Regions from separate parts of the Herbaspirillum sp. GCM10030257 genome, predicted to be linked through region 2. Evidence: predicted binding sites of a transcription regulator. Region 2 holds the regulator's gene; the other holds the start of a gene.
The links. Region 2 encodes FNR, which switches genes on or off when oxygen is low (the NO sensors DNR and NnrR bind a similar motif). Its sites were predicted from a motif close to TTGATNNNNATCAA; they were not measured.
Positions count from the first base shown of each region.

Region 1 (16,035 bases), on a different contig from region 2:
TCCTGTGATTCGTTGAATTGTTATGGCATGCATGCAATTTGCACCGTGACCTTCTTATTATGAACCTTCAAGGTTCAGGTTTCACGGCGATGCATTCTGTATGGCGCGGTGAACCGAAAGACGACGCAGGTTTCGCTGTGTCATCAACTTTTTCTCTCTACTGAATTCTCTCTACTGAAATTACTCAAGTCGGTAAAGTTAATTGCGCCCAATCGGCAGGCATACCAATAAAAGATGCCTTGCGCACCCGCTATTGATACAGGTCCGGTACCCAGTGCATATCGCATGATTTGTCACAATTCCCCAGGCGACATGGATCATAGCGACCCCTGCCCATGTCCTCGATCATATGCGTAAGGGAGATCACTCCCGAATTCGATCAGAACAAACAGGGGGAAGTGAATGTTGCGTGCAAGCGTAGTGCCGGTAGTTGTGTTGGGAGCTGCTTTGGGATTGACAGCATGTGGTGGCGGAAGCGGAGGATCAGCTGCCGATGGGTCAGGCTTAACGGGTACAGGCATCAGTGTTGCGGGAAATCTTGGCACAAATGCGGGCGCCAGTACCGGTACCGACACCGGTGGTAATTCAGGCACTGCTACGGATACAAATGTAGGGCCAGGCACCGGCACTACTTCCAATGCCGACAGCAGCGGCTCGGATACGGGGCAGGGCGGAAGTGGATCAGAGTCGAACGCCGGCACAGATGCTGAAACAGGCAACGGCTCGAATGAAGGAACCAGTACGAGTGACACAGTGTGTCCCGACTTAAGTCGCTGCGTGGACTTTACCGCACTGCGTATTGCGAAGTACAAAGACAACAAGCGGGCAGCGGCTTCCTATACCTTCGATGATGGTTATGCGACCAGCACCGCGATTGCTTCCATCTTTGAGAAGGCGGGGGTGCGCGCCACCTTCTATATCATCCCCGGCATCATACGCGCCGATGGCTGGTCGATGTGGAAGACGCTTGCGGGCAAGGGACATGAAATCGGAAATCATTCCATGACCCATCCGGATTTTCGCAACACGGTGTTGAGCGACCAACAGCTCGACGCGGAAATCAATGGGGCGCAACGACTGATTGAGCAAAAGTTGGGCATCCGGCCACAGACCTTCGCTTTTCCATATCATCTCTATTCCGATCGCGCATTGAAAGTCGCACAGCAGAACCACGTTGCCGTCCGCAAGATGAACTTGGGCGATCCGGGCTATCAGTTTGCTTTCTTTGACACGGATCACGGAACTGACCTTGCTGGCACTCTGGTGACAGTGAACCGCCAACTCGACGAAGCCGTCAAGGCGGGCGGATGGTTTGTGGCCGGCGGACATGGCATTGACGGCGACGGATGGAGCCCGGTCACGACCGAATTCCTGCAGAAACATCTGGCCTATGCGGCGCAGTATTCGTCTGCGTTATGGACAGACACGTTTGCCAACGTGTCGCGCTATAGGCTTTGCCGGGATATGGTCAAGGCGGAGGTGTTGCTTCCGTCGTCAACCCAGGCTAATGTGCATTTGACCGGGACCTATGACCCAGCGGTATGCAATGCGCCTATGACGGTTACGGTGCCTGTTTCAATTCCATCTGGTGCCACGCTACGGACCAAGACCGTTGATGGTACCGAGGTTGCGACCTCGGTAAGCGCCGGAACCGCCTTCTTCAGCCTGCGTCCGGGTGACAAAGTATCGCTGCAAGTTGTGCCGGCTACGAAAACTACAAGGTAAATAAAACGGGGCGCATGCTGCGCCCCGTTTTAATGGATGAACTCTATCCACCATAAATTTATGCAAACCAGGAGCTTGGTAATCCAGGAGCCTGGCCGATTGGGGCTTGGAGCGCATGGTAGCTTAAGCGGTCAGGAAAAGGAGCGCCGCGAACACCCCGCCGATTAGCAGCAAGGCCTTGGAAAATCCACTCATATTTTCCTTCTTCGTTGGCCATTGACGATGACGCAAAGGTTGTGGCGGAGTCAGCGGAAAACCGCAGGCGGGGCATACATGTGCGCTGGAAGCGGTTTTCGCTTTGCATTGGGGGCAGGATGCCTTTGCCATGGGAGCCTCTCGGTTTTCAGAATGACAATTAGACCGTAAACGTTCCAGCCGGTAAAGAACTGACTGAGTTGGCTCGGACAGTGTGGCGGCAAACGCGGACAACCGTTTTTCAACCGCACCATCGTTACACCATCAGCCATACGCTGATGCACAGCTTTTCGTCACTTAGAGCACCTATCAAAATGCCGCTTGCCGCGTTGTTTGGGGCCGCCGAGGCCTCCTAGCCGTACGCCTGTACTGTCTTCGTCGGCGCGCCTTGCCACCGTCATTTTGATAGGCGCTCCTCGTTGGCAGGCAGCGCGTCCGCCGATGTCTGGAGGACCTCCGGTGGAAGATTTTCATGCAACACTTCCAATATCACTTCACGCAGCCGTGCGATCGCAGGTGTTATCGGTTTGTGCCCGTGACGGATCACCAGGCCGATGCCAGGCAACGTGGGCAACCGGCGTTCGATGCCGATGTTCGTGAGGCCCCGTGGCGCCGATACGCCGCATCTGACTGTGACGCCAATGCCGGCTTCCGCTGCCGCCCACAATCCTCCAAGGCTGGGGCTGGTCACCGCGATACGCCATTTAATACCAGCATCGTCCAGCGACTTGATGGCCGCCTGCCGGAATACGCAGGGCTGTTCCAGTAGTAAAAGCGGCAGCGGCTCATCCGCCGCGAGCGACAAATCCGGCCGGCCTATCCACACCATGTCGAGTTCGGCGATTGGCTCAGCGCCTTCCGCTTTTTCATTGGAAAAGATCAGCGCGATATCGATTTCACCGCGATCCACTTGAGCGGCCAGTGCGGAATTGCGGTCCATGCGGATTTCGATGGCAACTTGGGGATGCGAGCGGGCAAACCTTGCCAGTGTGGCGGGTAGCCAGGTGTTTTCAAAATCCACCGACATGCCGAAGCGTACACTGCCCATAATGGCCGAGCCGCGCACAGCAGCGACCGTTTCCTCGTTGAGCTCCAGCATGCGCTGAGCGTAATCATGCAGGGTTTTTCCCGCAGCGGTCAGGGTAAGCGAGCGCCCCTGCTTTTCGAAAATCTCGACGTCCAGCTGCTCTTCCAGTTTTTTCATTTGCAGGCTTAACGCCGATTGCGAGCGGCCAATCTTGTCCGCAGCGCGCGCAAAACTGCCCATGCTGATACCCGTTACAAGCGTCCTCAGCAAATCAAGGTCCAACAAAAGTCTGCTCATATATGAGTAAATTAAAAGTATTTCTTTAAAACTTCGAATTTTACAAATATATATTAGCTACCTATAGTCCTTCTGTCACCTAGTTACTCGCAACCGGGTCCCATTGAAGAGGAGTAAGTCATGCCATTTGTACGAATTTATTTACCGCAGGGAAGTTCGCCGGAGATCAAGCGGCATGTGTCTGATGCAATCCACCGAGCTTTGGTAGAGACCTTCAAGGTTCCGGAGGACGATCGTTTTCAGGTCATCAGTGAGCACGGTCCGGATGACCTGGTTTGTACACCCGCTTATCTGGGTATCGCGCACTCGGCCCACGTCGTCTTTGTACAGATCACCTGTAGTGAAGGCCGCAGCGTTCAGGCGAAAAAAGATCTTTTTCAACGCATGGCGGAACTGACCGCGCTTAACGGAGCCTTTGCGATTGCCGACGTCATCATCAACCTGGTCGAAGTCAAAAAGGAAAACTGGTCGTTTGGCGAAGGCATTGCGCAATACGCCTGATATCAGCTTCAAGAGTATTTTTATCTTTTAATTTACGATGGAGATAACCATGAACACCAACCCTACCTCTGATGTCACATCCGATTCACGTGCATTGCCTGTTGAGGACAAATGGCGCATCGCGAGGTGTGTCGTGCTGGTTTTAGTATGTTCGGTAAGTGCGGCCTCAGTGTCAATCCACTGGCTCACGACGATTGTTTAGCAGTTCCCGTCCCAACAATCGCAGCTCCGTCAATGCCCTCGTTCCCATAAGGACATCACGTCGCTGAACTCTGACGTCAGCCGATACAACTATGTGGGGTGGCTGTTTGCGGTGCTGCGATATTCCCCTGTACGTTCATCGAGCGCGCCACGGTCATCGACCTTCCGGTGAAGATCTGCATTATTGAGTGGCTTCCCAATGATGGCTTCATAAGTCGCCCGCAGTTCGGACTGCGTGAATTTTTCCGGAGCAAGTACATCGGCAACGAGGTATAGCTGACCTTGCTACGTATCCGCAACACGGCAGCCTTGACGATCGCCTTATGATCTAGGGCGATCCTGGATAGATGATCTGCCGGATGTAAGCTGATCCAAGTAGGATACACTGAACCTCATCCGCAAAGACTTACCGTTTTTGAAACGCATCTGCCATGAACGTCAACCTGCTTATCATTGATCCACAGAATGATTTCTGCGATATTCCGGGCGCCGCCCTACCTGTTACAGGTGCCGATGGAGACATGAAACGACTTGCCGCTTTTATAGCGGGACATGGATCGGCACTGTCCTCCATCACGATAACGCTCGATTCTCACGCCAGTGTCGCGGTCGAGCGTACCACCTTTTGGGCTGCACATGATGGAGGGGAAGTCCCTCCGTTTACCGTCATCACCCTCGACAGCGTGCGTACCGGGATATACGTTCCACGCGATCGCAGCTTGCTGCCGTCGGTAACCGGCATGCTGGAAAAACTCGAACAGCGCGGAAAGCACCAGCTGATTGCCTGGCCCGTACACTGCGTAACCGGGACATGGGGGCACAATATCCATACTGCGTTGTCACAACAACTGAATGCCTGGGAGTTCGCTCGTCAAACTCCAGTTACCAGGGTGCTGAAGGGGCAATATCCCCTGTCGGAGCACTATGGCGTCTTCGAAGCCGAAGTGCCCCATGAAGACGAGGAAGCGACGAAATTCAATGAGCGTCTCGCAACAGACCTGCTTAGGAACACGGATCTTTTGCTGATCGCTGGCGAAGCTTCCAGTCATTGTGTGGCGGCGAGCGTCGAACAACTTCTCGGTTATGCTATGGGCAAAAATCTGCGCCTGCCACGCATGGTGCTGCTGCGAGATTGCATGAGTGCAGTCACGGGTTTCGACGCAGCGGAGCGTGGATTCTTTGAGCGGGCAGGCAAACATGGCGTAGAACGCTTGACGGCAAATGAGGTTGCTGAACTGCTGGACTAGATAAGGAAAACCATTGACATGAAAAAACCCTTTCAGCAGGTGATTCAGAGCCTGCTCGACACGGACCTGTACAAATTCACCATGTGGCAGTCACTGCTGCATGCATTCCCGGCCAACCAATCCGAATATCGCTTCAAATGCCGCAACAAACCGGCGTATCCCTTGAGTTCGCTTCGGCACGATGTCGAGACACAGCTTGATGCTTTGTGTGCGATGCGTTTTACGGATGACGATCTGGAGTATCTTCGTAAGCGGCCGTACTTCAAATCGGACTTCATCGACTTCCTGCGGATTTTCCACTTTCAGCGGCGCTACATCAGCATTGAGGAACACGGCGACGATCTTGTGATCGTTGCGCAAGGACCGCAAATCCATGTAATGGGTTTTGAGGTCTATGTACTATCGATCGTCAATGAGCTCTACTTCCGTAGCATGGACCAGGATGCCGCGGTAGCGGAAGGACGAAGGCGCCTTCAGGCAAAGGTTGAACTCCTGCGGCAGAAGGGGCCTGAGACGGCCGAGCGCGTACATCCATTCCAGTTCTTTGACTTCGGCACGCGCCGGCGGTTTTCCGCTAGCTGGCATGACGAAGCGGTGGCTACGCTGAGCCGTGAGCTTCCTGCGTATTTCAAGGGAACTTCCAACGTTCACCTGGCGCGCAAATATGGTCTGGTACCTATCGGTACGATGGCGCACGAATACCTGCAGACATTCCAGGCAGTCGGTGTGCAGCTCAAGCAGTTTCAAAAGGCTTCGCTCGAGGCGTGGGTGCAGGAATATCGAGGCGACCTTGGCATCGCACTGACCGATGTGGTTGGTATGGATGCTTTCCTGAATGATTTCGACTTGTACTTTGCCAAACTCTTCGACGGCTTGCGTCACGATTCCGGCGATCCTGCAGAATGGACCAGAAAGGCACTCGCCCATTATGCGAAGCTTCGCATCGACCCGCATACGAAGAGACTGGTCTATTCCGACAGCCTGAACCTGCCAAAGGCATTGGCATTGCATCGGGAATTTGCCGATTACGTGCAGATGGGATTTGGGATAGGAACAAACCTGACCAATGATATGGGTATCGACACGCTGAATATCGTCATGAAGCTCACCACGTGTAATGGACAACCTGTGGCGAAGCTTGCCGATGCGGAAGGAAAGACCATGTCCGTGGACGAAACCTTTCTTGCTTATCTGCGGCAGCAATTCAATCGCACTTAGAGGGTCAGGTTGAAGACCCCTCGAACGACTTCTTTGGCAAGAGTCGGTGGAGGGAAATCCCCAGCTTGAAGTGCCGTTGCAAGAAGCACACGCTGCCTACCTTCCATTCCAATTCGACGCCCGTCCCAGGCTCCTGCTACCCCAAAAGGGATGCTGCTGTCACTGGCAGGTCCGCGATGTTAGCGGAAGGTATCCATTAGGCGGTTGATACCGGGAAAATTTTTTTCGAAGCGAACAAGCCAAGTCGTCGTTTCAGGAGCGCTGAAACGGGAAATCCAACACCCGGGAATTGTTAAAGGGTGCCTATTTCCCGGTATAGCGATAGCCCATATCCGGTGGCATTGGCCCCTTTATACGGCCACCCTGTTGTTTCTGTTCCCACGCGTGTGCCAGGATGCCGACCGAGCGCGACAGGACAAACAAGCCTCTCGCGAGTTCCGGCTCGAAGCCGAGTTCACCGTAGACGACGGCGGTCGCACCGTCGATATTCATAGGAATGTGGCGTCCGCTTCGCTTGCCAAGAGAAGTTTCTACCTGTCGACCAATCTCTGCGTAATGTCCTGTAACAACACCGGCTTTGGCCGCTTCGTCGATGAGGGAAAGCAACCTGACCGCACGTGGATCTACCGGGTGAAAACGGTGCCCATATCCCGGAATGATTTTTCCATGCGTGTTGCTGTACTCATCAAGCGCCTGTTCAGTTGCATCCGACATGGGTTTTGAAGCAGCATAGGAACGAATGCACTCAAATAGCGCGAGGCACTGTTCGCCCGCGCCGCCATGGACGTCGTCCAGCACGTTGATCGCGGATGCCATCGCGCCATTAAGCGGAAGGCCGCAGGTCACCGCCATGCGCGAAATTGCGATCGAAGGAGCCTGCGGACCGTGATCGACAGCCGAAACGAGCGCGGCCTCTAGCAGCCTGGCCTGTGCCGGACTTGGTTCGTCATCGCGGCACATCAGCCATACCATATGTGCATAGCTGATGTTACCAATCAGGTCTTCGATAGGCTTGCCCTTGACGCGGATGATGCCAGGGCGAATATCGATAATTTTGGTGCTCCACCAGTCCTTTGCCCTGGCGAGCCAGTCCTTGTTTTCCGCTCCGGTAGTCATATGGCTCCTTCCGATCGCAACTGATCGATTTCCTCCGGCGTGTAGCCAGCTTCCTGCAAAACAGTTGTCGTATGTTCCGCGAGGCGCGGTGGTCCTTGTTCAACGCAGGTGACATTACCGTCTACCTTAAACCCGCTGCGAGTTACCGTGATGCTGTCTCTGTTGCCGTCGTTGAAGGGCAGGTGCATCAGCAGTTCACGGTGGGCAATCTGCTCCTGGTTCAATGCCTGTTCCACGCTGAGCACCTGGCCGGCGGGAACGCCGGCTGTGGTCAGCACCTCTTCCCAGTGGGCGGCCGTGTTTTCCGACAGCGCGTCTTCGATAGCCTGGGTCAGTGCAGCGCGATACTGCTTGCGCGACTCACGTGCAGCGAATCGCGGATCTGCGATGAGTTGGGGCCGGCCGACGATCTGGCACAGCGTTTCAAACTGCTCCTGCTTGTTTGCCGCGATATTGAGCAGGCCTGACCCAGTACGGAAGGTGCCGGAAGGACTCGCTGTAAAATTGTTATTCCCCATCGGTACAGGCGCCTGTCCGGCGATCAATTGATTGGAAACGATCCACCCCATGGTGACGATGGCCGAGTCCAGCATCGATACGTCGAGAAAGGCGCCTTCGCCGCTGCGCTCCCGCCGCACCAGCGCCGATGAAATGGCGAAGGCCGCCGTCATGCCGCCAATGGTGTCGCATACCGGATAGCCGACCCGCAGTGGTGCTGTCGCCTCGTCGCCGGTGATACTCATCACCCCGGACCGGCCCTGGATGATCTGGTCGTAGGCAGGTGCGCTTGCCAGTGGACCGGTCTGTCCGAATCCTGAAATTGCGCAGTAGATCAAGCCTGGATTAATCAGTCTTAGGGCGTCATAGCCGAGGCCGAGGCGATCCATGACGCCGGGGCGGAAATTTTCGAGAACGACATCCGTTTGCTGCACCAGCCTGGCAAATACCTTCTTGCCTGCAGCGGATTTAAGGTTCAGGGCGATAGAGCGCTTGCCCGCGTTTTGCGCAAGGAAGGATGTGCCCATGTTCTCCTTGTTCAGACCGGCATCGGCACCGAGCTGTCGTGCCAGATCCCCGGAGCCAGGTGTTTCCACCTTGGTGACCTCGGCACCAAGCAGTGCCATCTGATAGCCGGTAAAGGGGCCGGCAAGTACATTGGTCAGGTCAAGTACCTTGATGCCAGAAAGTAGCGTTGTCATTGATTTCCTGTACTGGAATTGCTATTCAAGATGGAAGGTCTCATTCGCAGATGAGAATATCGACGGGTTGCCTTTGAAGCGTATTGTCAATGTTCTTGCCGCGGCAATCAGGGCCGGAATCATCGCCGCCACCTCGGCATCGCCAAACCGTGTAATTGGCCCGGACAGACTGAGTGCACCCTGCAGCGCATTTTTTTCACCGAATACCGGGCAAGCAACTGCGGCGGTTTCCGCATCTCGCTCGCCGCGCGTAATCCGTATCAGGTTATCGGCGCTGAGTGTGTCTGCGTCCGATGCCAAGCGCTCGAATTCGACGAGTACATGGCCAGCTGCTCCCTTGTCCAGCGGCAGCAGTTCGCCGACCTGAACGTGGTCGCGTACGGCGCGGGGTGAATCGACCCTGAATGAGCAAAGACGCATCGTGCCGGAGCGCACGTAAAAGGACGCGCTTTCACTTGTCGCCTGCACCAGTTCACGCAATACGGGCATGACCAGCTCTGCCGGATGCAATGCCCTAGTGGCGAGAGCGGCGAGTCGGATGGGCGAAGGCCCGAGCATGTAGGCGCCACTGTCGAATCTATGGATATATCCGTAGGATTCGAGCGATTGCATCAGGCGCAAGATCGTGCTCTTGTAGAGACCAGTCCGCTGGCTGAGTTGGGCTAGCGTCAGCATTGGCGCGTCTTCTGTGAATGCATTGAGGATATTGAGCGCGCGATTCACGGCGGCGACACCAGGTTCGTCGGAACTGCCGTCCTCGTCGGTCTTGATCTTTACGGAAACCTTGCTTGTCATGTGATTATCATTCTGTCTGATAGAACAGAAGAGTGCAGAATAGAACAATGCCGAGGCATCGTCAATTGTGGCGAATAGATTATGTTTCTGGGTATTAACATTCCCTTACAGCTGATACAGCTTTACGCCATCATGTTTCAGCGCTCCATGGTTAGTATTCTTCCGGCAATGCCTACTTGATATCCGCCTTTGGAGACCGCTATGAAAAGTAATAAGACTGCACGTCCTGCCTTTATCCTGACCGCGCTTACAGCAGCGCTGTTGTCTACCGGTACCGCATTTGCACAGACCGCGTCGACAACTGCATCGTCAACCGCTGTGACAGAAACAACGACGACGACGGCAACCACGCCTGTAACGGCGACTACCACACCAACGACCACGCAGGTCACCGCAACGACAAACATGGATTCGGCAAGCACCACAACAACGGCAACCGCTACAACAGCGCCGACCACAACAACGACTCCAACAACGACCACCACCACCACCACGGCTCCCGCAACAACAACTGCCAGAAAAGGCGCAACCGTCTACAAAGCCGGCGCAACTGTCCCCTCCGGCGTCACAGCAAAAACCCATGGCGCTACGGTTGTGCTGCCTGAATCGGCACAGGCCGGTCAGACGCGTGCGGCCGAGAACAAGGCCTTGGCTGCAGAGAAACGTGAAGCCCTCGCTGCGTTCAAAGCAGAGAAACCTGCCAAGGTCGACAAAATAGAAAAAGTGGAAAAGGTCGAGAAGGTGGACAAAGTTGAGAAGGTCGAAAAGCTTGAAAAGGTGGAGAAAGTCGCAAAGGTCGAAAAAATCGAGCGTCCCGAAAAAGTCGAGAAGGCTCGCCGCAACTAATCAACCCAGCCAGCCATTTACTCATTAGCTCTACCCAGCCGGGCAACAAGCGTTGCCCGGTTTTTTATTGAAACAACGATTGTTATCAACATGAAAAAACTGAGTCTCCTCGCAGCCGCGCTGCTGTCCCAGGCAGCGTTCGCCGAAGGCAATTTCACTTTCAAGACGGGATACGACTACACCACGGGCAAGTACGGTACCGATACCCGTACCGAGATTACGGCCATCCCGTTTATCGGCACCTACGAGAGCGGCAACTGGACATTGAAAGCGTCCATTCCCTACGTGCGCATCACAGGCTCCGACAACGTTGTCGCTGGCGTGGGCGCCGTGCGGCAGACCTCGACCACGACGCGTACGGACTCCGGCATGGGAGACTTGACGACGAGTGCGACCTATTCCTTCATGGTCGACCTGAAGTCGCAGACTGGTATCGATGTCACGGCAAAGATCAAGTTTGGTACTGCCGACAGCGACAAGGGCCTTGGCACCGGTGAAAACGATTACTGGATCATGATCGACCCCTACACCAGGATGGGCAACGTGACATGGTTCGGCGGCATCGGCTATGGCATGCTGGGATCGTCAGAAGCACTGAAGCTCAAGGATGTCATCAGCGCTAACGCAGGCCTCTCCTACAAGCTCGATCAGCAGGCAAGTATTGGCGCGATGCTGGACTATCGCACCAAATCTACCGACGTCGGCTTTGCACAACGTGAGCTGACCGCGTTCTATTCGCGCAAGCTTGGCGGCGGTTACAAACTGCAGGCATATGCGACGAAAGGCTTTTCTGATGGAAGTCCTGACTGGGGCGGTGGTGTCAACGTAGCCTATAACTTCTAAATGTTTACATCGCCCGAGCGTGCGGCATGCGGCGGGAGAAAATTACCCGGGATATCGAGGACAGCGAAATCGAGAACCGTTCTTTTCTGGAAAGCGCTGACCCAAATGCCGTCGGTGTAACGGTGTCGGGATCACAGCTTGTGCCTCGGCACCGATACTCTTTAATTGTGCTTGTTGTCCAAACTTTCTACCTCCGAATGGTTCTATCGAAAATAAGCTCGATTTAAATTTTCGGAGAACGCAATGGCAGAAAGTACCAGACAGCAAGACGCTCAGTCCGATACAAGGGATGCGGCGACTGAAGCAGCGGAGCGGGAGAAAGCCACGTCCCCAGGTGAAGTCCCTGTAAAGCAACATAATCCCGGCGATCAGGGGCTTAACCCAGGGCAGAGAGGCCCTGCGCAACCTTCAGGAACCGGCGACGCCGCGGAAGCAGGCAGCCTCTGAAAGGCGGGCGTAAAGATCGGAAGCGTATAACGAGTTTCTCACTGCTAAAGCGAACGCAAGGTGTGCGGCAAAATGCGTCGCAACATGAGCTTGTTAAAGGGATACAGGGTAAGCCATGCATCGCTGCGTCTCGTTCGTCTGCTTCTTCGAGCGCCTATCAAAATGTCGCTTGCCGCGTTGTTCGGGGCCGCGGAGGCTCCTACCCGTACGCCTGTACTGTCTTCGTCGGCGCGCCTTGCCATCGTCATTTTGATAGGCGCTCTTAGTTACAGCGCCGGACCTACGCCAATCGGAGAGGGAGCAAGGTTAACGATCAGTGAGAAAAGCTTCTCCATGCTGTCCTTGTACTGGCTGCCGATCAACGGGTCTTCATGATTGGTAAAGGCTGCATCCAGCTTTTTCCAGTCTTCGTCGGTCAGGACCTCCGCCGCAGTCGTCAGTATCTTGTCTTCTTCAAGACGCATGTGCGCCGAGTAAAAGCCGGCGTACTGTTCGACCATCAGATAGAAAGTCTCAAACGCCGGCTTACCCTCAAGTTCGTAGCGGGCAAGGGCATGCTCCAGATGCAGCACCAGCCGGTCGCCTAGCGTATGCTGGGCTTCCAGTTCCGTGATGGCCTGATCCACTTCATCCGTGCGCTTTCGCACAATCGGAAACAAGAGATGGTCTTCCTTGGGGTGGTGCATTTTCTCCGGATATTCGCGGATGTAAAAAAGCATCGCCCGAAACACCTTCAGGTCAGGCGCTTTACCCCCTTTGTCAATGGCACGCACGATTTGCACCATGGCTTGTATGACTGCGTCGAGCAGATCATGGTCTGCCTGAATCGACCTGACGGAGGCGTGGGAAGAACGCAAACGCATACTGATACTCACTTGTCTCGAAGTGTGAAAGGGTTGCCGGCACACCGTGGTGAATGCATGCACACCATGCCTGCCGTCGAATCGTTGATGCTCTTTGCGGATGCTATGCATTCAGATGTTGCAAAACCATGATCTGCATCAAAAATTTCCAAACGCCGGTATTTTGTGGGACTGATGGCGGTGCGAGCTAGCTATATGAGCCTACAGCGCAAACCCGTTACGCGATAGGCGCTAGGCACGGTAACTACGGGGGCGGGGATAAGTATCAGATCAACCTTGCTCGGTTTCGTCTTTCGCTATGGCGCCCTTGTCACTCGTCACATCGGGAGACAGTTGCCAGAAGATCCACGCCGAGGCGATGGTGATAAGGCCCATGCACACAAAGCTTGCGTGGAAAGCAGCTAGCGATTGTCCACCCGGTGCAGAGCCGAAGAATCCGCCAAATGTAGCCAGCAACCCTCCGGCTGCCGCGACGCCAAGACTCATGGCAAGCATCATTACCATGGACAGCAGGCTATTGCCGCTGCTCGCGAGCGGACCGCTCAAATCTTTGAGGGTCAGTGTGTTCATTGCAGTAAATTGCATGGAATTGACTGCACCGAACACGGCAAGCTGCACCAGCTGCAACCAGTACGGTTGGCGTTCGGAAAACAAGGAAAAACTGGCGATCGTGATGCCCACGAGCACCGTGTTGACGATCAACACAGGGCGATAACCAACACGTGCGATCAGCGGAGGGCCTATGCGTTTGATGAGGATGCCGCTTGCCGCCACGGGGATCATCATCATGCCTGCCTGAAATGCGGAATACCCAAGATTAACCTGTAACAGCAGGGGAATCAGAAACGGCATGCTGCCGCTGCCGATACGCGAAAAAAGGTTGCCGATGACCCCGACGCTGAACGAGTTGATCTTGAAGAGATCCAGCGAAAACAATGGCGACGGATGGCGTACCGCACGTAGCCAATAGGCAGCGAGGTTCACTAGTCCGAAAATCATCAGGATCATTACGGTGGCGTGGCGGAACCCCAGTTCGGATAAGCCATCCAGCGCCAATGAAATCATGACCATGCTGGAGGTCAGAAGGACATAGCCCGCGAAATCGAAGGGCGCGTCAACCCCGATGCGACTGTCCGGCATCGACGTCAATGTGGCAAGGCAACCGATCAATCCTATCGGGATGTTGATAAGAAAGATCCAGTGCCACGACGCATATTCCACGAGCCATCCGCCGAGGGTCGGGCCGATCAAGGGTCCGATGAGACCGGGGATGGTGACGAAACTCATCGCTTGCAAAAACTGTTCCCGCGGGTAGGCACGCAGTACGGCAAGGCGGCCAACCGGCAGCAACATTGCACCGCCTATTCCCTGGACGATACGGGAAGCGACAAGGTAGGAGAGACTTTCTGAATACGCACACAACAGTGACCCAATACTGAAAAGGATTAGTGCGCCGAGAAAAATGCGTCGCGTCCCGAAACGGTCGGCAAGCCAGCCTGAAGCAGGGATGAGCATGGCCATCGCCAATGAATAGGCAATCACCACTGATTGCATGCGCAGGGGACTTTCACCAAGACTGCGAGCCATCGCCGGTAAGGCGGTGTTCACAATAGTGGCATCCAGGGTTTGCATGAAGAAGCCGATCGCGACCAGCCATAGCAGGATGGGGTTCGAGCGCGATGCAGGCATGTTCTTCAGGTCACTCAACTCAGATTACGAGAAGAGCCGCAGAAAAAAAAGTAAAAACGGAAAATGACTTAACTAGCTTTCGCCCGGCGGCGCTCTGCAGGATGCAACAACACACGCTTGGCAACGTGGAGCGGGACCTTCCTTGCATAAATGAACTCGGACGCCTCACGGAGGCCACGCGTTCCAAGCAAGGCGATGGCTTCCTCCACGATTACTTCGGTTTCCTTATCGACGCGTTCAATGATCACATCAGGAAAAAGCATCTTCCTGATCTGATTCGAAGTTGTCCATGATTCTCCGTTGTCCTGAATGGAATTCACTGCTTTCCTCCAATGCTTAATTTTCCGGAGCGGACCAGACATACGGTCATGAAGCGGCATCTCACATCACACCTGACGATGAACGACGGCATGTGCAGGCAAGCGATTGATGCCATACCGATATGACCTGAAAATGTCGGTAGCGCCTACATGGCAAAAATAGCATCAGTCTGCCGTCAGGCTTTTGTGGATTCTCTATTCGTGGACATAAATTCGATCGATTGCAGCCCGTGAGGCCGGCGCCCATGGCACTGCCTGATTTTTCAGCAAAGTACCTCTCACCGCATAAACAAAAGGCCTGGATGAGAGGACTTTAAAGATATCCACATGGTTTTCCACTGGAAATGTGGATGGAAGAAGGGTGTGTCCGAAGCATCTGATCATGTGTGGCGCTACATACCTGTCCATAATCACACCACGCACCGTCGCGGTGTCGCACGAGCACTCAGCTTTGCTGCAAGCGTTTCATCAAGGTTGATGGACTGCTTGGCCATCCAATTGGACCGAACCAGGCTCCACCCGCGATAGACAATGCGTTGATCAGGCCATAGATCACCAATGCTACCGCCTGGACGGCAAAGATATGCATCAGCGTTCCGCCGTACCGCAAGGCGACCCAACCGCCGATAGCGGCTACTGCCAGCCGCGCCGCATTGCCGGCGACCGGCCACTTGAGACGTCCCGCACCTTGTGAAGCAAAGTACAGTGTCAAGCCTAGGCCAAACAGGCCATATACCGGCCCGACCGCTTGCAGGTATTGCGTGCCGGCGTCGAGCATGGCCGGATCGCTGTCGAACAAGGTCAGCCAGGCATGGGGAAAAGTTGCTGCCCACAGGCCGATTGCCTCTGTAATGACTGCTGCCATACCTGCCCCGATCCAGGTGGCATGTAGTGCGCGCTCACGCTTGCCCGCACCAATGCAAGTGCCAACGATGGCAACAAGTGGGCCACCGAAACCAAAGACCAGCGGTACCAGAAGATATTCAAGACGGGAGGCGGTGCCATAACCGGCAATGGCGGCGGTGCCGAAACCGCCGACCAGCATGGTCGTAATACCGATCGCGAGATTGGTGGCGACGGTCGAGATCGCGCCCGCCAGGCCGACACGGAGAATATCCTTGAACAGTGTCCAGCGAAACTGGACTGCCTCGAATGATGGACGCAGCAGACTGTGTGGCGACCACAGGTACCAGGCCAAAGCGATACTGCCCACCAGGTAATACGACAACAGAGCCGCTGCGCCTCCTGCGATCCCCATACCCTGAATTGGTCCCCAGCCGAAAATCAGCAGTGGTGAAAGAGGAACCAGTACGACCACCCCGGCGCAGGTGACGATCGCCGGAACCGCCATGTTGCCGGTGCCACGGATTACCGCCGCCAGCGAATTGAAAATCCATACGATAACCGCACCGGCAAACACCCAATTGGAATACTTCAGTGCCGCGTCCAGTGCCGCGCCGCTACCGCCCATCTTGCCGTATAACCAGTTGCCGCCCGGTAGTACGA
Region 1 is NZ_JBHTDH010000015.1:78,147-94,181, reverse strand. It holds gene ACFQUU_RS20445 (polysaccharide deacetylase family protein) at 403-1,725, shown strand; gene ACFQUU_RS20440 (LysR family transcriptional regulator) at 2,318-3,229, opposite strand; gene ACFQUU_RS20435 (tautomerase family protein) at 3,365-3,745, shown strand; partial or broken gene ACFQUU_RS20430 (hypothetical protein) at 4,037-4,189, opposite strand; gene ACFQUU_RS20425 (cysteine hydrolase) at 4,378-5,193, shown strand; gene pncB (nicotinate phosphoribosyltransferase) at 5,212-6,411, shown strand; gene ACFQUU_RS20415 (citryl-CoA lyase) at 6,715-7,527, opposite strand; gene ACFQUU_RS20410 (CaiB/BaiF CoA transferase family protein) at 7,524-8,726, opposite strand; gene ACFQUU_RS20405 (IclR family transcriptional regulator) at 8,748-9,521, opposite strand; gene ACFQUU_RS20400 (hypothetical protein) at 9,723-10,367, shown strand; gene ACFQUU_RS20395 (hypothetical protein) at 10,458-11,210, shown strand; gene ACFQUU_RS20390 (hypothetical protein) at 11,454-11,657, shown strand; gene ACFQUU_RS20385 (hemerythrin domain-containing protein) at 11,924-12,532, opposite strand; gene mdtD (multidrug transporter subunit MdtD) at 12,791-14,209, opposite strand; gene ACFQUU_RS20375 (hypothetical protein) at 14,278-14,529, opposite strand; gene ACFQUU_RS20370 (MATE family efflux transporter) at 14,975-16,035, opposite strand, start outside.
Region 1: the regulator FNR is predicted to act here: its motif matches at 12,649-12,662, upstream of ACFQUU_RS20385 (hemerythrin domain-containing protein).

Region 2 (16,035 bases):
CTGTTTGCTTGATGGCGTCGTATAAAGCGCGGGCTAGCAGGTAGGGGCGAAATGGATTTTCGCGCTCCTTGGCTTCACGCTGACCATGGATCTGGGCCACGATGACGTTAAGACGGCCAATGCTTTCTTCGTTGGCTTCGCGCATGCGTTCCGCCAGACGCCCTACCTCAATCTGGTGGTTGACCACCTCATCGTCGATCAGGGACAGTTCGTCGGCACTGAGTTTGCGCATGCCGGGACGCAGGTCGACAAACATCGTCTGCATGGCACGATCAAGATTCGTGCGAAACATGGTGTCGATACGGCGCAGGAATACATTGCCGTCCTGGCGGATGAAATGACGCACACCAGTCAGGGCAGATTGATCCAGTCCGGACTTGGCCTTGACCAGCAATTCAACCAGATTTTTATCGGCGTCCTGCAGCGCGCGCTGGACCACGGCCAGAAAGCCAAATTGCGCACGATCCTGCGCAGCCTGAAGAAGACGCTTGTATTCAGTTTCCGCCATACCGCTGTTTCCGGGGAATGCAATGAGCTATATCTTATTCGTAATTTCCATTCAGTAGCATCTTGATTTCAGGAAACAATTGCGATTTATTGACAATCGTCACCGTTGTTGCTGAATGGCACTATTCCGGTGCCAGCAAAGAGAGCTGTTCCGCATCAAGAAAACACCATTCGCCTTCTTCAAGCTCAAGACTTTCCAGGCTCAGCTTTCCAATCATGGTCCGGCATAATTCCTCGCAGTGATTACCGGCAGCGGCAAGCATGCGCTTGACCTGGTGATACTTTCCCTGCTCCAGAACAATTTCAATCCGGTGCTCATCGAGCTTGCGGCAAGACTGCGCGGCAAGCGGCGCGGGTTCGTCATGCAGTTGCACACCGGAGAGCAATTGCGCGACCAAAGCATCCGTAACCGGAGCGTGTGTCGTTGCAACATACAGCTTAGGCACATGCCTGCGGGGCGACGACTGCGCGTGGATAAATGCGCCGTCGTCCGACATGAGCAGCATTCCGGTGGTGTCATGGTCGAGCCGGCCGACAGGCTGCACATCACGCCAGGTAAATTGCTCGGGCAGCAGGGTTAACACGCCGGGATGGTGGCTGGGCTTGCGCGAACACTCGAAATTCGCCGGCTTGTTCAGCGCGATATAGACGTGCTCCCGGTATTCCCAATCTTCATCGAAAATGGTAAATGACAAGCCGTCCGTCTCGAAAACGGTCCGGTAATCCTTTATTACTTCACCTCCGATGGACACTTCCCCGTCGGCGATCAGTTCGCGGCACCATTTGCGGGTGCCGAATCCCTGCGATTGCAGGATACGGTCTAGGCTCAATTTGCTCATGGGCGGAACTGTACCAGAAGGTGCGATTCGTGGCCGATACCCCGCTCCAAACAGGTGACTGCAGGGCTGTTCGCCGGTATGATGATGTTCACCAAAGCAGTGAAAAAACCTATTTTCCATGCTTTTTCCAGCCAGCTTCCATGACTTATGAGCGTGAACCCCTGGTCGATGTCCGCCATGCAGCTTTCCTGCAAGGCGGAGTATCCATTTGCATCGGTGCCTGCGACCGCGACCTGATGCCGACGCTGGTCCGCGCAACCGGGTGCCGGATTGCACCGGATCGTCGCAAAGTCACCGTTTTCCTGTCCGCAACGCAAGGCGCCCTGGTATTGAGGGCCATTCGTGATAACGGCATGGTAACGGTCGTCTTCAGTGAGCCATCCACCCATAAAACCGTTCAGCTGAAAGGCCGTGACGCCGAGATCGGTGGCTTGCAGGCTGGCGATATCCACATCGTCGAGCGTTACCGCGGCGCCTTTTCACGTGAACTGGAACCCCTGGGATTTGAGGAAATCCTGATCCGGACCCTGCTGAGCTGTCCACCGGCCGACTTGGTGAGCCTGAGTTTTACACCCTGCGAGGCGTATTCGCAGACCCCCGGCCCCAAAGCCGGCGAACCCTTACAGGCCACGGCATGACACTCAAGGTTGACGCCATACGCGAATGCCTGGAAGGCGTCATTCCAGGCACGATGGCAACCGCGTCGCTGGACGGCATGCCAAATGTCGCTTATCTGTCGCAGGTCCAGTTCGTCGACAGTGATCATGTCGCCCTGTCCTACCAGTTTTTCAACAAGACCCGCCAGAACATCATGGCCAATCCGCGGGCAACCCTGATCGTTACCAATCCCGTGACGGTTCGGCAGTACCGCCTGTCGCTAGAATACCTGCGTACTGAGACCTCGGGACCGCTATTCGAAAGCATGAAAGCCAAGCTCGCCGGCATCGCGTCGCATACCGGCATGAGCGGCATCTTCCGCCTGCTTGGGGCCGATATCTATCGCGTTCATCAGATTCAGCCGGTTCCGGGAGAATCGCTTCCAGCTCCGGCACCGCAACGAAGTTTGCTGTCGGCACTTCGCAATTGCACTGAACGGCTCGCCGCGTGCGCCGACCTGGAGAAACTGTTCGCCGAAACCCTGGTGTGCCTTGACAGGCAATTCGGCATTGGCTACACCATGATCATGATGCTCGACAAGGCAACCGGGCGGCTCTATACGGTAGCCAGCCATGGCTACGAGGCATCAGGTATCGGTTCGGAAATCCCGCTGGGCGAAGGTGTGATCGGCGTAGCCGCGCGTGAGCGCACACCGATCCGTATCGGGCACATGAATGCCGAATACGCCTACAGTCGGGCGGTACGCGAAAGCGCAGCCCACAGCGACTGGGCATCTGCACTGGAAACCGAAATCCCTCTTCCCGGGCTGTGCGCGCCGCGCAGTCAGCTGGCCGTACCCATCATGGCGGGCCAGCGCCTGCTCGGCGTACTGTACGTCGAAAGCCCACAGGACCTGCGCTTTACCTATGACGATGAAGATGCCCTCGTCAACCTGGCACATCAACTCGGCTTGTCGATGCATCTGTTGCAGATGGCCGCCGATACCGTGGAAGAAGCACCCGCGGTGACACCGACTTCGTCCCAACCACGGGGTGCGCCGCTGGGTATCCGTCGTTTCGCTGAAAACGATTCCATCTTTCTTGGCGACGATTACCTGATCAAGGGTGTGGCGGGCTCGATTTTCTGGACCTTGCTACGCGACTACGCCGACAAGGGGCGCACTGAATTTACCAACCGGGAACTGCGCGTCGATGGCCGGATACGCCTGCCTGATGTCAGCGACAATCTTGAAGCGCGCCTGCTGTTGCTCGGCAAACGGTTAGTGGAACGCGAAGCAGCTGTGCGGATTGAAAAGACCGGGCGCGGACGCTTCAGGTTACGCGTGGATAGGCCGATCCGTTTGCTGGAAGAGTACGCGTAAGCAGATTTCCATCGCATCAGTGCTTATCGCCAGAGTGGCCATTCGACTCCGCCGCCAAGCAAGTACACACCAAAGGCAAGCCTTGAGAGACCAAAGCCCCCCTTTCAAGAGTCTTGCCGTTCTTATTCGACAGCGGACTCAGGTAAAGCGGCTCAGAAGCGGCTCAGTCATGATCTATGCCCCCCTATTAACCGGCGAGCACAACGGCAGTCAACCGTTGCACCGCCAGGCTTACCGCGTCCAGTTGAAAAGAAGGTCATGCCATTCTTTTCATTCGAAGACCGGCCTGAAAAAACTTCTTTCGTAACTCAAAATGCATTTGGTTTCTTCTGCATACTTGAAAGCCGCCAGGCATTCCTTATCCGCAAGCGACTTGGTTCGATACTGTTCGTATGCTGCAAGGCTCGGGAAAGTGAACAACGCCAAGGCAATATTGTTTGCTCCCTCTGAAGGCAAGAAATAGCCGTGGTGTTTTCCACCAAACTTTTCTACCAACGGAATCCATAGTTTTCCGTAGTGTTCGAATTCCTTTATTTTGGAGGGATCTACTACATAGCGTAAATAACAGGTGACCATTTCATTTCCTCAGTTTGATAGACAGGTATAACGTTTGACATAAGCGGCTCGGCCCGGCTTGCTAAACCAAGTCTTGTCGACGAACGGATTAAGCCTCATCGCGCCTCACCGCGGACTCTGGAAGGCCAAACACGCGATCGAAAGCCCATGTGAATGCAATGGCATAGACGAAGAAAAATACCAGGAGTCCGAGGTTCGCCAGAAATGCATTCAGGGGTGAAATATCGAGCCCGATGGCCATGACCGGAACCAGTAAGACAACAAGGCCACCTTCGAAGCCAATGCCATGGGCTAAGCGTCGCAAGAATGAACGACCTCGCACAGACTGCCGTGACTCCCAGCGCTCAAAAATGGCATTGAATACATAGTTCCATGCCAGTGCAATGCTCGATAAAACAATAGCCAAACCTAGGGTTGAGGTAGGTGGTTTGTCGAAGGCGACGCTCAGTATTGGACCAACAAAGGCAATCGCGAAGACTTCATACAGGATGGCTTGAAGTACACGTCGGGTTTTAGGGTTCATGACAAAATCGTGGTGGTAGCGCTTGACCTAAATAAAGTCTAGCGTCTGAATTAAGTCGACCCGCAAAGCGGGTTTGGCTTGAATGAATTGTTAGTCCTGATTGTCACCGCAAAATCTTCTCCATTGCTTTTCCTTTTGCGAGCTCATCAATCAGCTTGTCGAGATATCTAATTTTTTGCATCAGCGGATCCTCTACATCCTCTACACGAACACCGCACACTACGCCTTTGATAAGTGACACATTTGGATGAATGGCTGGCGCTTGTACAAAAAATGTCTCGAAATCACTTTGCTGTTCAATCTGCGCTTCAAATTCCAACTGTGTATAGCCGGTCAACCAGCAAATAATCTGGTCAACTTCTTCTCTCGTGCGATTTTTAAGTTCCGCTTTTCGAACATATAGCGGATACACTTTAGCGAATGCTGTAGTGAAAATGCGGTGCTTAGGCATTACCATTCCTCCGATGCATTCCTCAATGCGCTAACTATGTACTTATACGGACACCGAAGGTCCGGTATGCACAGATATTTTCTGCGTCCAGAATATTGTTTTGAATTGCGATGTACAAAATATCCGTAATTATACGGACCGGCTTACATGCATAGTATGGCCATTTCAGAATGACTGCTTTTTCGCTTTACCGAGTTCAGAAATCACCGCTTTTCACTTACCCTGTACAGTTTTTACTTTCTGTAGGATTCGTCACCGAGAAGGATACCCGGCTTACTCACTTACTTACGACCGCAAGCAACAGAAAGAACACCCACGGATTTTCCCTGTATTAATGGCTTTAAATGCCTCCAAGCTATAAATGGGCCGCGGAATCTTAAAACTTCATTCAATAAACCTTAAAAATATCTTAAGCCCCTGCCGGCATGATCTTCTGAGCCCCGCTCCGCAGTAGACTTCGTCCTCATTCCGAATGTCGGATAAACACGGAAGGACAAACATGAGCAAGATCACCAAGGACGGCGGCCCCGTATCCATGCTGGAATGCATGATGCTTATCCGGGCCTATGAAGACAAAGTCAATGTCATGCAGGCGGCTGGCGGCGGCGCGGGCACATGCACCTCGGTCGGACAGGAAGCGTCGGCAGTCGGCGTCGTGCGCGCACTGGGCGAAGACGATCGTATCCTGACCAACCATCGTAGTGCCGGCCACTTGCTGGCACGCGGTGCGGATGCCGGGCGCATGCTGGCCGAAGTGATGGGACGCAGCACCGGCTATTGCAAGGGCAAGAGCGGTTCGCTGCATATCTCGGCGAAGGAACTCGGCGTGCTGCTCACATCGACCATCGTCGGCGGCGAGCTGTCACTGGCAACCGGTGTCGCACTGTCGAAAGTCATGTTGAAGGAAAGCGGCGTCGTGGCTTGCTTCTTTGGCGATGGCGCGGCCTGCGAAGGCATCTTTCATGAGTCACTGAACCTGGCGACGGTATGGAACCTGCCCATTCTTTATGTCTGTGAAAACAATCAGTGGCAAGCCTACGTTCATCGCACGGAAACCATGGTCGGCGATCATGTGAGCGAGTGGGCCAAGGCTTATGGCATGGAGAGCCGCACCGTCGACGGCAATGACGTCGAAGCGGTGTACCAGGCGACGCAGGAAGCGATTACACGCATTCATCAAACGGGCAAGCCCTTCCTGCTTGAAACCTATACCTACCGCTTGCGCGGTCACTTCGAGCCGGATGATCAGGCCTATGTCGATCCAGCGGAAATTGCGCACTGGCGCACCAGGGATCCCATCACCCAACTGCAGCAGCGCCTGCTGGCACGCGGCGAAATCGGCACAGCCGGCATTGCGCAGATCGAAGCACGCGTTGCAGCGGCGATAGAGCAAGCCGCGGCATTTGCACAAAATTCGCCATTTCCGGATGCGTCAGAACTGACGACCGATGTTTACGCGTAAGGAGTAAGAGATGCCCCAGATTACTGTCAATGAAGCCATCGGTCAGGCGCTGGCCGAAGAAATGCGGCGCGACCCGCGCGTACTCATGTTCGGCGAAGGAGTCGCCACCAAGCGCCGGGACCTGGTCGATGAATTCGGCAAGCTGCGCGTGCGTAATACGCCACTCGCCGAAGGCATCATCGCCGGCACCGCGGCTGGTGCTGCGGCGACCGGCCTGCGCCCCGTGGTTGACCTGCTGTTCGCGCCCTTTCTCTGCTTTGCGATGGATGAGATCGTCAACAGCGCAGGCAAACTGCGTTATATGTCGGGCGGCCAGTTCGCGTTTCCGATGGTCGTGATCGCAATGACCGGCTGCGGCTGGACCGTCGGTGCGCAGCACAACCACAACCTGGAAGCATGGTTTGTGCACAGCCCGGGGCTGAAGGTCGTCATGCCGTCGAACGCAGCCGACTTCAAGGGCCTGCTCAAGTCAGCCATTCGGGACGATAATCCGGTTCTCTTCTTTGTCGACATGGCACTCGGCTATGCGTCCGGCGAAGTGATCGAAGGCGAACAGCTGGTCCCGCTGGGCAAGGCTGCGGTGGCACGCGAGGGAAACGACGTGACCATCATTTCCTACGCAAAGATGGTCAATACCTGCCTGCAGGCTGCCGAACAACTTGCGGCGCAAGGCGTGTCCGCCGAGGTCATCGACCTCCGTTCGCTCAAGCCGCTGGATGAGGACGCCATCCTGCGTTCGGCCCGCAAGACCGGACGTGTGCTGATCGTGCATGAAGCCAGCCGCATGTGCGGTGTCGGCGCGGAAATCAGCGCCATCATTACCGAACATGCCTTCGACGCATTAAAGGCTCCGGTGCTTCGCCTGACCGGACCGGATACGCCCGCGCCGTCCAGCTACATGCTTGAGCAGGCATTTATGCCGCAACAGGACGCCGTCATTGCCAGCGTATCGAAGCTCATGGGAAAAATCGCCCTGCGTTCCATCCAGCTTGAAGCCGAAGCCCTTACCCCCACCACCTGATACGAGAGACCATCATGCAAACCACTTCCGCTGCTTCTTCTGTTACCCCGTCGACGACATCGTTTTCGCCGGTCGGTGTCATCTGGCTCAAACTTGCCGTGATCTACCTGATCATTGGTGTCGGAATGGGCATCATGATGGGCGCAAGCGAAGACTTCACCATGCGTCCGGTGCACGCCCATGTCAACCTGCTTGGCTGGGCCACGATGGCATTGGCGGGCCTGATCTACAGCGTATTTCCAAGCGCGGGATTGAGCAAGCTGGCGCGGGTGCATTTCTGGCTGGCGAACGTGTCCTTGCCGGTCATGGCCGTATCGCTTGCCCTCGTGGTCACCGGCAGCCGGTCGGTGATTCCGGTGCTTGCCATTTCGGAAATACTTGCTGCTGCGGGAATCATTGCGTTTGCAGCCAATATCTTTCTGAATCTGAAGGGACGCTGAAGGAACGATAAGCTGGGGCGGCTACCTGTTCCCGCATTCGGGAATCGCCCCAGGTCGCGCAGGCCGAGGATGAAATCATCTACATAAGGCAATTCACGAAGCCACAAGCGGGTTTGCGGCAAATATCAGCTTGGAAAACAGGGTGGCAGCCCTAGATGGCACAGCGCTTGCATTAGGGGTTGCAACTGCTAATCAGGACTATAGGTCTGCCACCATGAACATCGCCATCGCCCAAGCACCTTCGACAACATCCAGCCGCGCCGCCATCAGCACCCGCTGCTCGGCTTGCAGCATGCATCAGATCTGCCTGCCCACCGGCCTCAAGGAAGATGACATGGACAAGCTGGACCAGATCATCGGCCGTCGCCGCAAGGTGGCGCGCGATACGCATTTGTATCGCGTAGGCGATTCCTTCACTAACCTGTACGCAATCCGCCTGGGCCATTTCAAGACCCATCAGGTCAATCCCAGCGGCGATCAGCAGGTGACTGGCTTCCAGATGGCCGGCGAACTGCTCGGCATGGATGCAATCAGTACCGACCGCCATCATTGCGACGCGATCGCGCTGGAAGACAGCGAAGTCTGCGAGATCCCGTTCTCGCGCCTGGAAAGCCTGTTTGGTGACATGCCCGTCCTGCTGCGCCACTTCCATCGCATGATGAGTCAGGAAATCACACGTGAACAAAGTGTCATGCTCCTGCTGGGCAACATGCGTGCGGAACAGCGTTTTGCCGCCTTCCTCACTAATCTTTCATCCCGTTACTCGGTGCGTGGTTATTCGTCCACCGACTTCCAGTTGCGCATGACGCGTGAAGAGATCGGCAATTACCTTGGCCTGACCATCGAAAGCATCAGCCGCCTCTTGTCAAAATTCAAGAAACGCGGCTGGATCAAGGTCAGCAATCGCAAAGTGGAACTGGTTGATCCCGCCACGCTGAAGGAAGTTGCCGCTGGTACCAAAACCTGCGCCTGAGCGGCTCCTGCTCTGAATCGGGAGCCCCCTACGGATATTTCTATCTTGCGAAGCGCTGGGGATTCGTTATCTAAAACGGTATCTTTTTATCGTTGGGAACCGCCAGCAGATAGCAGGTCAGCATGCTCGCCAGCGAACAAAATGCCCAGATACTGAAGAATCCAATGGTGTACACCGCCAGGGGATTTACCTCGATATGGTTCCCGACCAAGGCAAGGTCATGCGGGTCGAACAGGGAAAACAAGAATCCCTCGGCCACAATGGCAACCAGAAATGACGGCCACAACACAACCATAATCAATCTTGCCATTTCGGCATCCTCCATCCCGTCTAACGCGCTAATCCTTTAACGCGCTTTCGTTGTACCGCCGCTGTTTTTCGTTGGGGTTACCCTATCCTGCCATGCCATCGATTCCCGGATTCGGGAATTCTTTCGTAAATCCGGGAATGAAGGCATGCCTGCTCGGCTTACCTGATAGCGTCGGCGGTAATGCTCACCGAGCGCTGCTTCGGGTAATCCCAGACCTGATGCAAGCGCCAGTCGCGGCGCTCGCTTTCGATCAATACCTGCCAGCGTGCCATATCGAGCATCGGCAGGGCAACCTGGAAAGCTCCATCGCGGTCAGGACTCGCCTGCAGGTGGATGTCCTTTTCCGGCTGGGTCGAATGCACCAGCTTGATGGTCAATTTGCCAGTCGCTGCATCTCCGAGTCCATTCACCGTTCCCGAAAGCATGCCTGCAGCCGGGTCATAGCGCAAGCCGGCCTGCAAGCGCATATCCGCAGCGATCCGATCACGGGTCAAGTCCTGGTTGATGACCTTGCCTTCCTTGTAATAGTCGTCGACCACCAGTGCATCCTGCTGGGTGAAGGCCACCCATGTGGTGTGTATTCCTGCTACCACCACGATCGCCGGGCCCAGCATGATGAGCCAAGGCCAACGGTGCATGTACCATGGCCTAGCCGAGGTCGGTGCCGTTCCGGATCGAATATTGGTACACATTTTCTGCTCCTTCTTTAACTGCGTCTTGGGCTGCTTAACCGTACTTAGCGGGGTACGAAAAAGACCGCTTTCTCTGTAACCTGCAACCGTTCGTCATCGACTGCAACCAGCTCGAACTGAATCTTGTTCGAGCCTTTTTCACCTTTGCCGTGCGGCACGCGCACCCTGACAGGTACACCACGCGAAGCAGTCCCTTCCAGTTCGACCATCACAGGTGTGGCCAGTGCAATGCCATCGATACCGGCAACCGAAATGCGGAAGCGATGCGGCTGCTCATCGGTGTTCATGATTTGCAGGCGATAGACGTTTTCAATAATACCCTCTTCTACCTCACGTCCCATTGCACCACGGTCGCGGATCACGTCCATCTTCACCGGGGTGCGTCCGAGCAGGGAGCCGAACGATGACAGCACGATCAGGGCAAGGATTGCGCTATAAATCAATATGCGCGGACGCATCGCACGCCTGCGAATGTCTCTGGCGCTCAATCCCTTTTCCATTGCATTCTCGGTGGAGTAACGCACCAGGCCGCGCGGCGCGCCAATCTTGTCCATCACCGAATCGCATGCGTCGATACATGCCGCACAGCCGATGCAGTCGGATTGCAGGCCATCGCGGATATCGATGCCGGTCGGGCAAACCTGTACACACATCGAGCAGTCGATGCAGGACCCCAGGGCCGACGCGTCGGCCTTGCGTGTTCTGGCGCCGCGTGGCTCGCCGCGCTTGGCGTCATAGGTAACGGTCAGCGTATCCTTGTCGAACATCGAGCTCTGGAAACGTGCATACGGACACATGTATTTGCACACCTGCTCGCGCATCCAGCCGGCATTGCCATAAGTGGCAAATGCGTAGAACAGTATCCAGAACCATTCCCACGGGCCGAGCCCCAGGTTGGCGACTTTACCGGCCAGCGTATGGATAGGGGTGAAATACCCGACGAAGGTAAATCCGGTCCACAGTGCGACCGCAGCCCATGCCAGATGCTTGGATGACTTGCGCACGAACTTGTCGACGCTCATGGGCTGGCGGTCAAGGCGCATGCGTGCGCTACGGCTGCCTTCGATCTTGCGCTCGATCCACATGAAGATTTCCGTGTAGACCGTTTGCGGACAGGCATAGCCGCACCAGAGTCGGCCGGCAATCGCCGTGAACAAAAACAGGGAATAAGCGCAGACGATCAGTAGCAGCGCGAGATAAATAAAGTCCTGTGGCCACAGTACGATGCCGAACAGGTAAAACTTGCGCGATACCAGATCAAACAGTACCGCCTGACGGTCGTTCCATGACATCCATGGCAAACCGTAGAAGACGAGTTGGGTGAGCCACACACAAAGCCAGCGCCAGTTCGCGTACCAGCCTTTCGCTTCGCGCGGATAGATTTCCTGGCGTGCCTGGTACATGGTGACGACAGAAACCTTGACAGCAGGTTCGCTCATTATTTCACTCTTTGCTTGATGTGGCCGGGATGCCTGATGGCTGCCCGGCCGTGAACATCGGATTACCAGACTTTACTTCTCGGCGACCAGCGCCTTGTCGTTGGACAGGCCCCAGACGTAGGCAGCCAATACATGGACTTTGCCTTCACCCAGGAAGTCATGGAATGCAGGCATGGTGTTGCTGCGGCCCTTGCGGATGGTTTCCATGATGGTGTCCGCACTGCCGCCGTACAGCCAGATCTTGTCGCTCAGGTTTGGTGCGCCGAGCGCCGGGTTACCCTTGCCACTCGCACCGTGGCATGCTGCGCAGGCCGCGAACTTGTCCTTGCCGAAAGCAACCTTGATCGGGTCCGAAGTCGAGCCGGACAGGCTAAGTACGTAGTGGGCGACATTCTCGACATCCTTGTCCGAACCCAAAGCAGCGGCCATGGAAGGCATCATGCCGTTACGGCCGTTCAGGATGGTCGTCTTGATGATGTCAGGCTCACCGCCATACAACCAGTCCTTGTCGGTCAGATTGGGATAACCCTTGTTGCCGCGGGCATCGGAACCATGGCACTGCGCGCAGTAGGTCATGAACAGGCGCTCGCCGATCGCATGGGCTTGCGGGTCAGCCGCAACCACCTTCAGGTCCTGGTGCAGATACTTTTCAAAGATCGGGCCATAGTCCTTGTCCGCCTTGGCCAGTTCCGCCTGATACTCACCAGTCGACTCCCAGCCCAGCTTGCCCTTGAACGAACCGAGGCCGGGATACAGCACCAGATAACCGATACTGAACACGATAGTGATGTAGAACAGCCACATCCACCAACGCGGCATCGGGTTGTTGAGTTCGGTAAGACCCTCGTCCCAGCTATGGCCGGTAGATTTGGCCGATTCGCCTTCCGGCACGATAATCTTCACCCTGGACTGCACCCACAGCAGGATTGCGCATCCCGCAATTCCCAGTATCGTCAGAACGGCGACGTAGCCGCTCCAGAATTCATTGGTAAAGTCAGACATGTTTTTCCCCTGCTGTATCGATAGCCGGTTCGTCAGCGAACGGCAGATTGGCAGCCGCATCAAAATCGGTGCGGCGATGCGCGATATAGGTCCACCAGACGATACCTGCGAAGGTAAGGAAGCTCAGTACCGTCACCACGCTGCGCGCATCAAAAATAAACTGTTCGAACGTCATGATTACCTCTTTGCCTTGATCTGAATGCCCATGCCTTGCAGATAGGCGACCAGCGCATCCTGTTCAGTCTTGCCTTCCACTTCCTTGGCTGCATTCGCAATTTCTTCATCGCTATAGGGGTGACCCAGTTTGCGCAACGCCTGCATCTTTGGCGCGACGGACAACGGGTCAACCTTGGCGGTTGCCAGCCATGGATAGGCCGGCATGTTCGACTCGGGAACGACATCACGCGGGTTGTTCAGGTGAGTACGGTGCCATTCGTCGCTGTAACGACCACCAACGCGTGCCAGGTCCGGACCGGTACGCTTCGAGCCCCACTGGAACGGACGGTCATACACAAACTCCGAAGCGACCGAATAGTGACCATAACGCTCGGTCTCGGCGCGGAATGGACGGATCATCTGCGAGTGGCAGTTGTAGCAACCTTCACGCACATACACATCGCGACCCACCAGACGCAATGCCGAATAAGGCTTCAATCCGGCGAGCGGCTCGGTCGTTGATTTCTGGAAGAACAGCGGCACGATCTCGACCAGACCGCCGACGCTGACCACGAGAACCACCAGCGCAATCAACAGCCACGGGTTCTTCTCGATCATTTCATGTGAAAACTTTTTCATTACTGCTCCTGATTCAGGCATGTGCCGGCGCAATTGAAGGGATACGTGCGGAGACTTCCTTGCCATCGCGCACAGTCATGAACGTGTTGTACGCCATGAGAATCATGCCGCCGAGGTACAGCAGGCCGCCGCTGAAACGAATGACGTAGTAGGGATAGGTTGCCTTGACCGACTCAACGAACGTATAAGTGAGGGTTCCGTCGGCATTGACCGCGCGCCACATCAAGCCCTGCATCACGCCGGCAATCCACATCGAGGCGATGTACAGGACGATACCGATGGTCGCCATCCAGAAATGCACGTCGATCAACCGTACGCTCCACATCTCGGTCTTGCCGGACAAACGCGGCAGCAGGTAGTAGATCGAACCCATGGTGATAAATCCAACCCAGCCAAGCGCACCGGCATGGACGTGGCCAACGGTCCAGTCGGTGTAATGCGACAGCGCGTTGACGGTCTTGATCGACATCATCGGGCCTTCGAAGGTCGACATGCCGTAGAACGACAGCGATACGATCAGGAACTTGAGGATAGGATCGGAGCGCAGCTTGTCCCAGGCGCCAGACAATGTCATCACGCCGTTGATCATGCCGCCCCACGACGGCGCCAGCAGGATCAGCGAGAACACCATACCTATCGACTGCGTCCAGTCAGGCAATGCGGTGTAGTGCAGATGGTGCGGGCCTGCCCACATGTAGGTAAAGATCAGTGCCCAGAAGTGCACGATGGACAAGCGGTACGAGTACACCGGCTTGTCAGCCTGCTTGGGGATGAAGTAATACATCATGCCAAGGAAGCCCGCTGTCAGGAAGAAGCCGACCGCATTGTGACCGTACCACCACTGGATCATCGCATCCTGCACACCAGCGTAGGCCGAATAGGACTTGGTTGCCGAAACCGGTATTGCTGCGCTGTTGACCAGATGCAGCAAGGCGACAGCCAGGATAAAGCCGCCGAAGAACCAGTTTGCAACGTAGATATGGGCGACCTTACGCTTGACCAGCGTGCCGAAGAACACCACCGCATACGATACCCATACCAATGTGATCAGGATGTCGATCAGCCATTCGAGTTCGGCATACTCCTTGCCGGAGGTCATACCCAGCGGCAGTGTAATGGTGGCGGCCACGATAACAGCCTGCCAGCCCCAAAAGGTAAAGGCGGCAAGGCCATCGGAGAACAGGCGAACCTGCGAGGTACGCTGAACCACGTAGTAAGAAGTTGCAAACAATGCGCAACCACCGAATGCAAAGATCACCGCATTGGTATGCAGGGGGCGCAAGCGACCATAGGACAGCCATGCGATGTCGAAATTCAGGGCGGGCCAGGCGAGCTGTGCGGCGATGAACACGCCGACCAGCATACCGACCACGCCCCATACTACAGTCGCGATCGCGAATTGCTTCACGACCTTGTAGTTATAGTTGAGCGATGTATCCACGTACGATCTCCAGGTTTTGCTAACACGATGGGTGGAGAGTACGAGTTCGAACCTCTAAAAACCTTGACCTGAGTCAAATTCGTCCGAGTGCTGCAGAGGGAGTGAAAAACAGTTGCAGGAAGACTGCAGTGTGCTTATGCATTAGTAAATTGTTGGGCTGTTTCGCATGCGGGAAGTACATGCATTGATGTCATCGACTTCGGTCGATGCGCTGCGTTTCTCTTTGCATGGGACGTAGTGAAACGTGTAATGAATGCGTTTTCCGCCTTACAAGAGGGCGAACTTGAAGAACCCGAGTACAAGATGGTTTTTCTATTCGGAAGCCACATTAGGAGTCGGCGTATCGGAGCGATCAGATGGACTACCAGAGGCCGTAGCGCATCACTGGCCGGCCCCTTCCTCCTTTTAGGGGGAAGGTTGGGATGGGGGTAAAGCGGTGATGCACAAGCAGGCGCTTGCTCGACCTACACACCCCCACCCTAACCCTCCCCCTAAAAGAGGGAGGGAACCGGAAGCCGCAATTTAAGATGCCATCGATTTTATCTGGCGCCATGCTCAGGCATGTGCCATAGGAAAGTACCAGTCCTACCAACCGCAACAGAACAATCACTCAATACCGCAACACCGTCATGACACTCACGACGTACGCACACTCATGACGGACGTCGCACTTCCTTCTCCGCAACAGGCTTCACCTCCGCCGCATCAGCACTATCGTCGTCTTGCAGAATACGCATGGCGGGACCGACGAGATCATCAAATTGTCCGCCATCCGAAGCATTGAAGAATAGCCAGATAGTAAAGAACACAACCAGCACACTCATGGGAACGAGGAGATAGAGGGCTTCCATGATAATTCTTTCTATGCATTCCTGACGATGGGAGGAAGCAGCGCTTCCTGAACTGGCAGGTGTCCTGCTTTGGGGGCCGCCTTGGGTATTCTTCGCAAGCGCAGGGCATTGATCACCACCACTGCCGAACTCAGCGACATGCCGATGCCGGACAGCCATGGATTGAGCAGGCCGACGGCGGCTGCAGGAATAGCGACAAGGTTGTACAAACTCGCCCAGGCAAGGTTCTGCCGGGTCACCGCCATGGTTTGCGTAGCGGCGCGCATGGCGTCCGCTACCGCGTCAAGTCGTCCATGGAGCAGCACCGCGTCGGCATGCGTCTGCGCAAGCGCGGCACCGCTCCCCATGGCGAACGATACATCGGCAGCACGCAGCACCGCCGCGTCGTTGATGCCGTCCCCAACCATGGCAACGATGTTGCCTTGCTCCTGCAGGCGTTGCACAAATGCCAGCTTTTCGGCCGGAAGACATTGGCCATGAGCGCCAACAATACCCAGTTCGCGGGCAACTGCCGATGTCACTTCCTGCTCGTCCCCGCTTAACAGGATGACCTGCTTGCCCAATGCCTGGAAGTGACGGATGACATCGGCAGCATCATCACGAATGCGATCGGCCAGTTCAAAACGGGCGAGCCATCCCTGTTCGCCGCCCAGATAGACGGCGGTAAATTGACTTGCCTGCACCGCTGCCGACGCCTGGCCGCTCAACTCTTCCACGAAGGAAGCGGAGCCCACC
Region 2 is NZ_JBHTDH010000012.1:67,520-83,554, forward strand. It holds gene ACFQUU_RS18080 (DUF1631 family protein) at 1-508, opposite strand, end outside; gene ACFQUU_RS18085 (pseudouridine synthase) at 630-1,346, opposite strand; gene ACFQUU_RS18090 (hypothetical protein) at 1,487-1,984, shown strand; gene ACFQUU_RS18095 (GAF domain-containing protein) at 1,981-3,324, shown strand; gene ACFQUU_RS18100 (NIPSNAP family protein) at 3,595-3,900, opposite strand; gene ACFQUU_RS18105 (PACE efflux transporter) at 3,989-4,423, opposite strand; gene ACFQUU_RS18110 (DUF2200 domain-containing protein) at 4,527-4,874, opposite strand; gene ACFQUU_RS18115 (thiamine pyrophosphate-dependent dehydrogenase E1 component subunit alpha) at 5,374-6,336, shown strand; gene ACFQUU_RS18120 (alpha-ketoacid dehydrogenase subunit beta) at 6,347-7,357, shown strand; gene ACFQUU_RS18125 (hypothetical protein) at 7,372-7,797, shown strand; gene fnr (fumarate/nitrate reduction transcriptional regulator Fnr) at 8,012-8,770, shown strand; gene ACFQUU_RS18135 (hypothetical protein) at 8,841-9,080, opposite strand; gene ACFQUU_RS18140 (FixH family protein) at 9,239-9,772, opposite strand; gene ccoG (cytochrome c oxidase accessory protein CcoG) at 9,817-11,211, opposite strand; gene ccoP (cytochrome-c oxidase, cbb3-type subunit III) at 11,284-12,213, opposite strand; gene ACFQUU_RS18155 (cbb3-type cytochrome oxidase subunit 3) at 12,206-12,388, opposite strand; gene ccoO (cytochrome-c oxidase, cbb3-type subunit II) at 12,391-13,008, opposite strand; gene ccoN (cytochrome-c oxidase, cbb3-type subunit I) at 13,022-14,449, opposite strand; gene ccoS (cbb3-type cytochrome oxidase assembly protein CcoS) at 15,103-15,300, opposite strand; gene ACFQUU_RS18175 (heavy metal translocating P-type ATPase) at 15,312-16,035, opposite strand, start outside.